3 regions of the Oceanobacillus aidingensis genome follow, and region 3 is predicted to be linked to each of the others. Evidence: a T-box and tRNA genes for the amino acid it is inferred to sense, from the RefSeq annotation. Region 3 holds a T-box; the other regions hold tRNA genes.
What was found. A T-box is a leader RNA that pairs with one kind of tRNA and senses whether it is charged. The one in region 3 lies ahead of serS (serine--tRNA ligase), so its partner is inferred to be a tRNA-Ser.
Positions count from the first base shown of each region.

Region 1: it encodes a tRNA-Ser, which carries the amino acid that the T-box ahead of serS (serine--tRNA ligase) is inferred to sense. The anticodon was not compared.
Region 2: it encodes a tRNA-Ser, which carries the amino acid that the T-box ahead of serS (serine--tRNA ligase) is inferred to sense. The anticodon was not compared.

Region 1 covers NZ_JBHSFT010000050.1:213,599-216,872, forward strand. The annotation lists gene ACFO3P_RS22000 (Na/Pi cotransporter family protein) at 1-486, shown strand, start outside; tRNA gene ACFO3P_RS22005 (tRNA-Asn) at 905-979, shown strand; tRNA gene ACFO3P_RS22010 (tRNA-Met) at 981-1,057, shown strand; tRNA gene ACFO3P_RS22015 (tRNA-His) at 1,087-1,162, shown strand; tRNA gene ACFO3P_RS22020 (tRNA-Ile) at 1,179-1,255, shown strand; tRNA gene ACFO3P_RS22025 (tRNA-Ser) at 1,268-1,360, shown strand; tRNA gene ACFO3P_RS22030 (tRNA-Phe) at 1,414-1,486, shown strand; gene sodA (superoxide dismutase SodA) at 1,757-2,368, shown strand; gene ACFO3P_RS22040 (MFS transporter) at 2,470-3,274, shown strand, end outside.
Region 2 covers NZ_JBHSFT010000010.1:37,048-40,321, reverse strand. The annotation lists gene ACFO3P_RS06900 (catalase) at 1-741, opposite strand, end outside; gene ACFO3P_RS06895 (SprT family protein) at 1,187-1,639, shown strand; tRNA gene ACFO3P_RS06890 (tRNA-Asn) at 1,903-1,977, shown strand; tRNA gene ACFO3P_RS06885 (tRNA-Ser) at 1,984-2,074, shown strand; tRNA gene ACFO3P_RS06880 (tRNA-Glu) at 2,091-2,162, shown strand; tRNA gene ACFO3P_RS06875 (tRNA-Asp) at 2,191-2,267, shown strand; tRNA gene ACFO3P_RS06870 (tRNA-Gln) at 2,275-2,349, shown strand; tRNA gene ACFO3P_RS06865 (tRNA-Lys) at 2,443-2,518, shown strand; tRNA gene ACFO3P_RS06860 (tRNA-Leu) at 2,529-2,616, shown strand; tRNA gene ACFO3P_RS06855 (tRNA-Leu) at 2,631-2,714, shown strand.
Region 3 covers NZ_JBHSFT010000001.1:286,442-289,715, forward strand. The annotation lists gene ACFO3P_RS01240 (D-alanyl-D-alanine carboxypeptidase family protein) at 1-1,149, shown strand, start outside; T-box leader at 1,218-1,453, shown strand; gene serS (serine--tRNA ligase) at 1,517-2,794, shown strand; tRNA gene ACFO3P_RS01250 (tRNA-Ser) at 2,924-3,016, shown strand; gene ACFO3P_RS01255 (GTP pyrophosphokinase) at 3,093-3,274, opposite strand, start outside.

The sequences.
Region 1 (3,274 bases), on a different contig from region 3:
GGAGCGCTGAATAATCTGGATCGTAAAATAACGGAGTATTTAGTGGATATCGCTTCTACCAACTTAACAGAACCGGAAAGTATAGAACATACCAGCTTAATGAGTACAATTCGTGATATTGAACGAATTGGCGACCATTTTGAGAATGTGGTTGAACTGGTGGACTATAAAATGTCCAACAAAGTTTCGCTGACAGATCAGGCAATTGAAGATCTCAACAAAATGTTTGATTTAACGTATATGACAGTTAAACAGGCTGTTGAGGCTTTAGAGGCAAACGATCGGGAAGCGGCTTTAGAAGTTATTCAAAAAGAAGACCAAATCGATAAAATGGAGCGGAAATTCCGTAAAAACCATATTATCCGTATGAATGAAGGCACTTGTAATGGATCAGCAGGAATCGTTTTTGTCGATATCATAAGTAATTTAGAACGAATTGGCGATCATGCTGTAAACATTGCTCAGAACGTCTTAGGAGACCATTAAGGATGATCTGATATAAAAGGGCTCTATCTGTTGTAATGAAGCGGATAGAGCCCTTATTTCATCTATTTCGGGATAAAAGGGGAAGAGAACGCTTTTAACGTGATAACTGTCGGTCATTATTATGCAGCGCGGAGGTGCATAATTTATCAACAGCATTTATGGAACATCTGATTATTTTGAAGCATGCATATTAAAAAGAGGGGATAACAGATGCGATAGAAATACAGCTTTTTCTATATATTACCGGAAATGAAAAAAGTTTTTATAAGTTTTTGTTGAAATATGTTATATTACATGCTATTATAATTCTTGCAGTCAACTTCTGATAAAAACTTTTGCAACACCGCAAAAAAAGTTGTTGACATAATCAACAGAACATGATAAATTATATTTTGTTGCTAATTAAAACAAACATTATTCCACAGTAGCTCAGTGGTAGAGCAATCGGCTGTTAACCGATCGGTCGTAGGTTCGAATCCTACCTGTGGAGCCATGGCGGTGTAGCTCAGCTGGCGAGAGCGTACGGTTCATACCCGTGAGGTCGGGGGTTCGATCCCCTCCGCCGCTACCAAAAAATATACATACATTTGCTATTTCATGGCGGCCGTGGCGAAGTGGTTAACGCACCGGATTGTGGCTCCGGCACGCGTGGGTTCGATCCCCACCGGTCGCCCCATTCAATAATAGTAAAAGGACCCTTAGCTCAGTTGGTTAGAGCTATCGGCTCATAACCGATCGGTCGCAGGTTCGAGTCCTGCAGGGTCCACCATTTATTCTGTCTGGAGGTATACCCAAGTCTGGCTGAAGGGGTCGGTCTTGAAAACCGAGAGGCGGGTCAAACCGCGCGGGGGTTCGAATCCCTCTACCTCCTCCATACATATTTCACAACAGAATGATGGAGAGCTTTTATATCAAAGCTCCATGTACGGCTTGGTAGCTCAGTCGGTAGAGCAGAGGACTGAAAATCCTTGTGTCGGCGGTTCGATTCCGTCCCGAGCCATCTAAAAAACAAGCACAAAGCTTGTTTTTTTTGTGTGCTTTTTTCAGATTTTGCAAGCGGAATCTGATTCTTTTTATAAATATTTTGTTGTTTCTTTAAGGGAAAAAAGTTTCCCTAAATCAAAATGGGATAGTCAATAATATGTAAATGGTTATTTAATAAGGAATGTTTGATACATATCAGTGCAAAATATTTGCAAGAAATTCTTACCTTTGATAACGTATAAATTGTAGAAATAAAATCATCATTTATTTTAAGGAGGAGTTACACATGGCAAAATTTGAATTACCGGAATTACCTTATGCATACGATGCATTGGAACCATCTATCGATAAAGAAACAATGAACATTCACCATACGAAGCATCACAACACCTACGTTACCAAATTAAATGATGCATTGGAAGGACATGAAGATCTGCAAAACAAATCAGTTGATGAGCTTGTGAGGGACTTAAATGAGGTTCCTGAAAGCATCCGTACTGCTGTACGCAACAATGGCGGCGGACATGCTAACCACAGCTTCTTCTGGAAGACTTTGTCACCAAACGGCGGCGGAGAACCAACTGGCGAGCTGGCCGATAAAATCAACAGCAAATTCGGTTCTTTTGACAAATTTAAAGAGGATTTTGCAGCTGCGGCAGCAGGACGTTTCGGTTCTGGCTGGGCATGGTTAGTATTAAACAATGGCGAGCTTGAAATCACAAGCACTCCAAACCAGGATTCTCCATTAACAGATGGTAAGACGCCACTATTAGGATTAGATGTATGGGAGCATGCATATTATCTTAAATATCAAAACAGACGCCCGGACTATATTTCTGCATTCTGGAATGTTGTTAACTGGGATCAAGTAACAAACAATTACGAAGCAGCAAAATAAAGAATAATTATAAAAGCTTGCAGATAACTTTATGTTTCTGCAAGCTTTTTGTATAGATACGGCTCCTTCGCTAAAAATAAAAGAAGAAGGAGTCGTTTTCTATGCAATTACAACAGCAGTACAGAAGATATAAACAACAAAAAGATGAATATCGGGATCTTTGGATACTCTTGCTTATCGGCGCTTTATATGCAGCAGGAATCTTTTTATCAAATACATTTGTTAATGTGTACCTATGGAAGCAATCCGGAGATTTTTTTGTGATTGCTAATTATCACTTGGCAAGTTATGTATTCCAGGCATTATCTTTTATTTATGCTGGAAAATTATCCAAAAAAATCGATCGCATCATTATATTGCGAATCGGAATTCTTTTTTTATGTTTCTTTTTTCTGTTCGTTCTTTGGATCGGCGAGCTGGCTGCATATTATAATTTTATACTCGGTTGTTTATTGGGAATAGGGTACGGTTTTTTTTGGTTAGCTTATTATGTACTGACCTTTGAGATTACCGAACCGGATACAAGAGATTGGTTTAATGGCATTTCCGGCACACTGACCTCGTTTGCAGGTATGATTGGACCGTTGCTTGCAGGATGGATGATTTCAAAAATGGCCGGGGATTTTGGCTATACCGCTATTTTTATCATTTCCTTAAGCCTGTTTATTGCTGCCATTATTGTAAGCTTTTTTATTATACGAAAGGGCAGCAGAGGAAGCTTTGCTTTACCTGCTGTCATCAATGAAAGAAAGAAAAATAAAAATTGGAAGCGTATTTTACATGCTCACTTTTTTCAAGGGCTGAGAGAAGGTATTTATGGTTTCTATATTACCATCTGGATTTTTCTTGTTACGAACAGTGAGCTTATTTTAGGGGTTTTTAATTTATTTCTTTCAGGATTATCCA
Region 2 (3,274 bases), on a different contig from region 3:
AGTGTACAAATCACGTTGGTGACTTTCGCGGTCTTCACCGACAACTTTTGCAGCTTCTTCGTTTGTAAGGTTTTCGATACCTTGCTGTGTTCTGAAGTGGAATTTCACCCATACGCGCTCGTTATTTTCATTATATAAGCTGTATGCATGGCTTCCGAATAAGTGCATGTTGCGGTAAGATTTTGGAATCCCGCGATCAGACATAACAACAGTTACCTGATGAAGTGCTTCTGGTAAATTAGACCAGAAATCCCAGTTTGCATCAGCATTCTTCATATTTGTTTTTGGATCACGTTTTACAACATGGTTCAAATCTGGGAAACGTTTAGGGTCTCTCATAAAGAATACAGGCGTATTATTACCGACTAAGTCCCAGTTTCCTTCTTCTGTGTAGAATTTCATCGCAGTACCGCGGATATCGCGTTCTGCATCAGCAGCTCCGCGTTCACCAGCTACGGTAGAGAAACGGATAAACATGTCTGTTTTCTTCCCGACTTCAGAGAAGACTTTTGCTTTTGTATATTTAGTAATGTCGTTAGTAATCGTTAATGTTCCATAAGCTCCGGATCCTTTTGCGTGCATACGGCGCTCAGGAATTACTTCGCGATCAAAGTGTGCAAGCTTTTCAAGAAACCAAAAATCTTCCATTAATAATGGACCACGTTTACCGGCCGTTTTAGAATCATCATCATTTGGAACAGGAGCTCCAAATGCAGTGGTCATTTTTCTTTTTTCACTCATAGATAGTTTCCCTCCTATATATTAAATACAATTATTATAATAACATAATAAATAGTAGATTGCTATTAATATTCTTGTTTAATTTGAATGACATTTTTTTATTTTGATATAGAAGTCCTTCTTGACGGTGGGTATCGTATTTTTAAGCAAATGTTAGTAAAGTGTTGTTTTCTTTTAGAATAAAATAATATATTAGATAAGTGATTCTACTAATTCTCAATTAAGTTTTTTAAATGAGAATAAAACTCTTAGTATAACTGAAATATAAGATAGAGAATAGAAGTTCCGACAGCTTCTTTTTTATGTTAAAATGAGTTGTCATCAGTTAAACAATTTTTGGGAATTTCTGATGGCGTATAATAAAGAAGTATGTTTTGAATTGTCAGGAAGGTAAGAAGAACATTAAAATAATGAAGCTTTCTTTATATATTGGAGGTTGAAACAGATGGACCCAATGCCGGAGGAAGAATTGTACCAGTTAGTTAATCAGCTGTCAGAAGCTTTCTTTAATAAAACGTTTATGGACAAAGTACGATTTAACTCCCGTCTGCGGACAACTGGAGGGAGATATATCCCAAGTAAACGATTAATTGAATTGAATCCCAAATATGTACTGGAATCTGATAAGGAAGAGTTTCACGGGATTATTAAGCACGAGCTTTGTCATTACCATTTGCATATTGAAGGAAAAGGGTACCAGCATCGAGATAAAGATTTTAGAGAATTGCTTGCAAAAACGGGCTCTCCCCGTCATTGTAAACAGCTTCCTTCGAATCAGCAGCGCTACCAGCATATATATGAATGCCAAAAATGTAAAATGGTTTATAAAAGAGTAAGGAAAGTAGATGTATCCAGGTATCGATGTGGAAAATGCAGGGGGAGATTACATCTGATTTAATTTTTTTCAATTAAGTATTGACGAATAATATGATCCATGATAAATTAATGTAGCTGATATGAAATGACAGTTTTCATTCATTGCGAATGACCTGTTCAGCAGCTTTGTCGAATGGCTTGGATTTTTGAATAACTTTCTAAGCGAAAAAAACTTTTTAAGAAATTTAACAGTTTTTGTTGACAAAAAACAGGATATATTGTATGATATTTCTTGTTGTTGCGTAATTAGGATATTACATAGATAGTGACTGATTACTTTTATATTCCACAGTAGCTCAGTGGTAGAGCAATCGGCTGTTAACCGATCGGTCGTAGGTTCGAATCCTACCTGTGGAGCCATTATTTGGAGAAGTACTCAAGTGGCTGAAGAGGCGCCCCTGCTAAGGGTGTAGGTCGTGTAAGCGGCGCGAGGGTTCAAATCCCTCCTTCTCCGCCATTTTAATTTTCATAATGGCCCGTTGGTCAAGCGGTTAAGACACCGCCCTTTCACGGCGGTAACACGGGTTCGAATCCCGTACGGGTCATCTTTCTAAGAAATCAAAATAAATAATTGGTCCGGTAGTTCAGTTGGTTAGAATGCCTGCCTGTCACGCAGGAGGTCGCGGGTTCGAGTCCCGTCCGGACCGCCATTATAGTTGGGCCATAGCCAAGCGGTAAGGCATCGGGTTTTGATCCCGTGTACCCCAGGTTCGAATCCTGGTGGCCCAGCCATTTTCTTTTTAGAAGGAATACATGATAATACTATTACAGATAATAGTATTTTTTTATTGATAGGGACTATAAATAATGACCTGTCATATATAGGAGCCATTAGCTCAGTCGGTAGAGCATCTGACTTTTAATCAGAGGGTCGAAGGTTCGAATCCTTCATGGCTCACCATTTTTATCTTGCGGATGTGGCGGAATTGGCAGACGCGCTGGAATCAGGCTCCAGTGTCCGTTAAGGACGTGGGGGTTCGACTCCCTTCATCCGCACCATTTTTTTATATTATGCGGTCGTGGCGGAATGGCAGACGCGCCAGGTTGAGGGCCTGGTGGGTGAATAACCCGTGTGGGTTCAAATCCCACCGACCGCATCATATGTACAAACCAGTCATATCAAGGGTTGCAGACCTTTGATATTTTTTTATGCACTCATTTTTCTATATGAAATGGATGTTTTTTTATATAGTTTTGACCAGTTTTTGACCATGTGAATAAATGGTAAAAATGAAACGTTTGGATTTAAAAGAAATCATCTAATTTGTCAGCAGTTTTTCTTTGCTTACTAGAGAACAACTAAACATTAATTATCGTAGTAATGGATAAGCGCCCCAGGCGTTCTTTAAAGGTTACGTGTTCTTCGCCTTGAGGAACTAGTAAAGCAGCCGGAGAATACCTTAAATCATGTCAGTAGATAGCTTCAAGGTTAACGTGTTCACCAATTTTTCGATGCGCCTGTTAAAAATATCTCTAGTTACTGGAACATATTGACTTGAAAGAATATAAACCCAATAAACCAGCTCGATAAAAGATTTATAATATTCATAATATAAATCTTTTTTGGTATAATTACTTTAATAAATAAGAATGTAGTGATTTTATAAATGAGTTAAATGAGGCAATCACTGCAAGGTTGTAAATTATTAACGGGTGG
Region 3 (3,274 bases):
AGCATGACGAAAATAATGACAGAATATCTCGTTTGGGAAGCAGTTGAAAACGGAGATATTTCCTGGGATACAACAACACAAATTAGTGATTATGCATATGAAATATCCAGCAATGATGATTTTTCAGGGGTTGGATTAAGACAGCAGCAAGATTACACAGTAGAAGATTTATATAAAGCAATGGCAATCAACTCAGATAATGCGACAACGATTGCACTTGCAGAGTTAATTGCAGGTTCAGAAAGTGAATTTGTCGAAATGATGAATGCAAAGGCAGAAGAACTGGGAATGCCGGAATATAAATTTGTTAATTCCAGCGGATTAGATAATGAGAGTCTGGGGGATAATTATCCAGAAGGAACAAGTCCTAACGATACAAACTTATTGTCAGCCCGTTCAGCAGCAATTTTAGGGTCTGCATTAGTGAATGATTATCCGGAAGCATTAGAAATTTCCAGCGTGCCGAGTACGGAATTTGATGATCAGGAGATCCGTAACTGGAATTACATGCTGGATCATGAGGCAGATTATTTACAGCAGCATTACTATGAAGGTGTAGATGGTTTAAAAACTGGTTTTACAACGGTTGCCGGTTATGCTTTTACAGGAACAGCAGAACGGGATGGACGACGTCTTATCAGTGTGGTTATGAAAACAGACAGTGAAGATGCCCGTTTTAATGAGACTGCAAAACTGTTTGATTATGGGTTTGATCAATTTGAAACACAAGAATTATTCCCGGCAGGATATCAAGAAGAAGGCAATGAAACAGCTCCGGTTGCAAGAGGAAAAGAAAAAGAAGTAAATATTGGCATCAATGAAGGGATTCATGTTCCGATCAAAACTGGTGAGGAAGATCTGTATCATTTAGAATATAAAATTGATGAAGACAGATTGAATGATAATGGAGAGTTAGAAGCTCCAGTGGAAGCAGATGAAGTTATCGGAACAGTTACCGTTGTCTATGATGGAGAAGAAGAAGATTTTGGATATATTTCCGATGAAGCGAGTCAGGAAAGTTATGATTTAGTTGCAATGGACTCCGTTGAAAAAGCAAATTGGTTTATGCTTACGTTACAATCCATTGGTGATTTCTTTGTAAACATGTTCCAAGGTGCATTTAATTGGGTGAAGGGACTTTTCAGCTAATTTTTGCAGGAAGTTCTTGCAACCTGATTGGAAATAGATTATGATGATATACAATCATTCATTGAAATAATAAAGCGTTGATAGGAAGCAGTAGCTGTTTGATTCTATCTATAGAGAGCTAATATCTGGTGCAAATTAGCGTTAGAATGCAGTGAATCCATCCTGGAGCATGCTTATTGAAGTGGTTCAGTCACGTAAGTAAGCACGGAGATACGACGTTATTCGTATATAAAGCCGGAAGAATCTGTCTGTATAGATTCTTTAACTAGGGTGGCAACGCGGGAAATATACTCTCGTCCCTTTCTACATAAGGGATGGGAGTTTTTTTATGGTTTTAAAGACATTAAAAATATAGGAGGTAATCAGTATGTTAGATATGAAATATGTACGAAATAACTTTGATGAAGTGAAGCAAAGATTAGCACACCGCGGAGAAGACCTTGGCGATTTAGACAAATTTGGCGAGCTTGATGTAAGAAGACGGGAATTGATTGCAGAGACAGAAAAACTAAAGGCAAAACGTAATGAAGTGTCTAAGGAAATTTCTGTTTTAAAGCGCGAGAAGAAGGATGCGGAGGAAGCCATAGCTTCTATGCGTGAAGTTGGAGATCAAATTTCTAAATATGATAAAGAATTAAAAGACATTGAGGAAACCCTGGAACATATCATGCTTTCTATTCCTAATCTGCCGCATGGGAGTGTGCCTGTTGGTGAAGATGAGGATGATAATGTAGAAGCACGTAAATGGGGAGAGGTGCCGGAATTTTCATTTGAAGCACAGCCGCACTGGGATGTTGCGACAAATTTAGATATTTTGGACTTTGAACGTGCAGCAAAGGTAACAGGAAGCCGTTTTGTTTTTTATAAAGGATTAGGAGCAAGACTGGAACGTGCATTATTAAACTTCATGATGGATCTGCATGCGGATAAGCATGGCTATCAGGAAATGCTTCCTCCATACATTGTGAATCGCCTGAGTATGACAGGAACAGGACAGCTTCCGAAATTTGAAGAGGATGCGTTTAAACTGGAAGACTGGGATTATTTTCTGGTGCCGACTGCAGAAGTCCCTGTAACCAATTATCACCGTGATGAGATTTTATCAGGAGAGGCGTTGCCGAAAAAATATGTTGCATTCAGCGCCAGCTTCCGTTCTGAAGCAGGTTCTGCCGGAAGAGATACACGCGGCTTGATTCGCCAGCATCAATTTAACAAAGTGGAGCTTGTGAATTTCGTGAAACCGGAAGATTCTTATGACACATTAGAAAGACTGACAGGGGAAGCGGAAAAAGTATTGCAGCTGTTAGAACTCCCTTATCGTGTGATGAGTATGTGTACAGGTGATTTAGGCTTTACAGCAGCGAAAAAATACGATATTGAAGTATGGATTCCAAGCCAGCATACGTACCGTGAAATTTCTTCTTGTTCTAATTTTGAAGATTTCCAAGCGCGCCGTGCCGGTATTCGTTTCCGCCGCGAAGCAAATGGAAAACCAGAATTTGTCCATACCTTAAATGGCTCTGGTCTGGCATTGGGACGTACTGTAGCAGCTATTTTAGAGAATTGTCAGCAAGCGGATGGAAGTGTAGTAATTCCTGAAGTATTGCGTCCGTATATGGGCGGCATTGAAGTGATTGGCAAGTAATGATTAAGTAAGAGGCTCTCCATCTTTGGGGGCCTCTTATTTTTTGATAAAAAATATTGACAAGTCAACTTTGAGGATGATATAGTATATTTTGTTCGCTAGGAAGTGAGCAAATTAGCGTTATTTCATGGAGGTATACCCAAGTCTGGCTGAAGGGGTCGGTCTTGAAAACCGAGAGGCGGGTCAAACCGCGCGGGGGTTCGAATCCCTCTACCTCCTCCATTTAAAACAACCGTAAAAAATTGGAGATAAAAACCCGCAGCTTTCGTGCTGCGGGTTTTCTAATACATATATATGTTTACTCTCTATCTCTTCGCTCCAACAACGATTCTAATAACTGCTTTGGCAGCGGGAAGCGTTTGTTATCAAGCGGCAGAAAGTTAAGCTTGCTCTCTGCATGTTTATCCTCTTTTGCTTCATTGATTTCCGTATGAAGAAACTCCATCTTTTCATCCAGTTGATTTGCGATATTTGCACTGG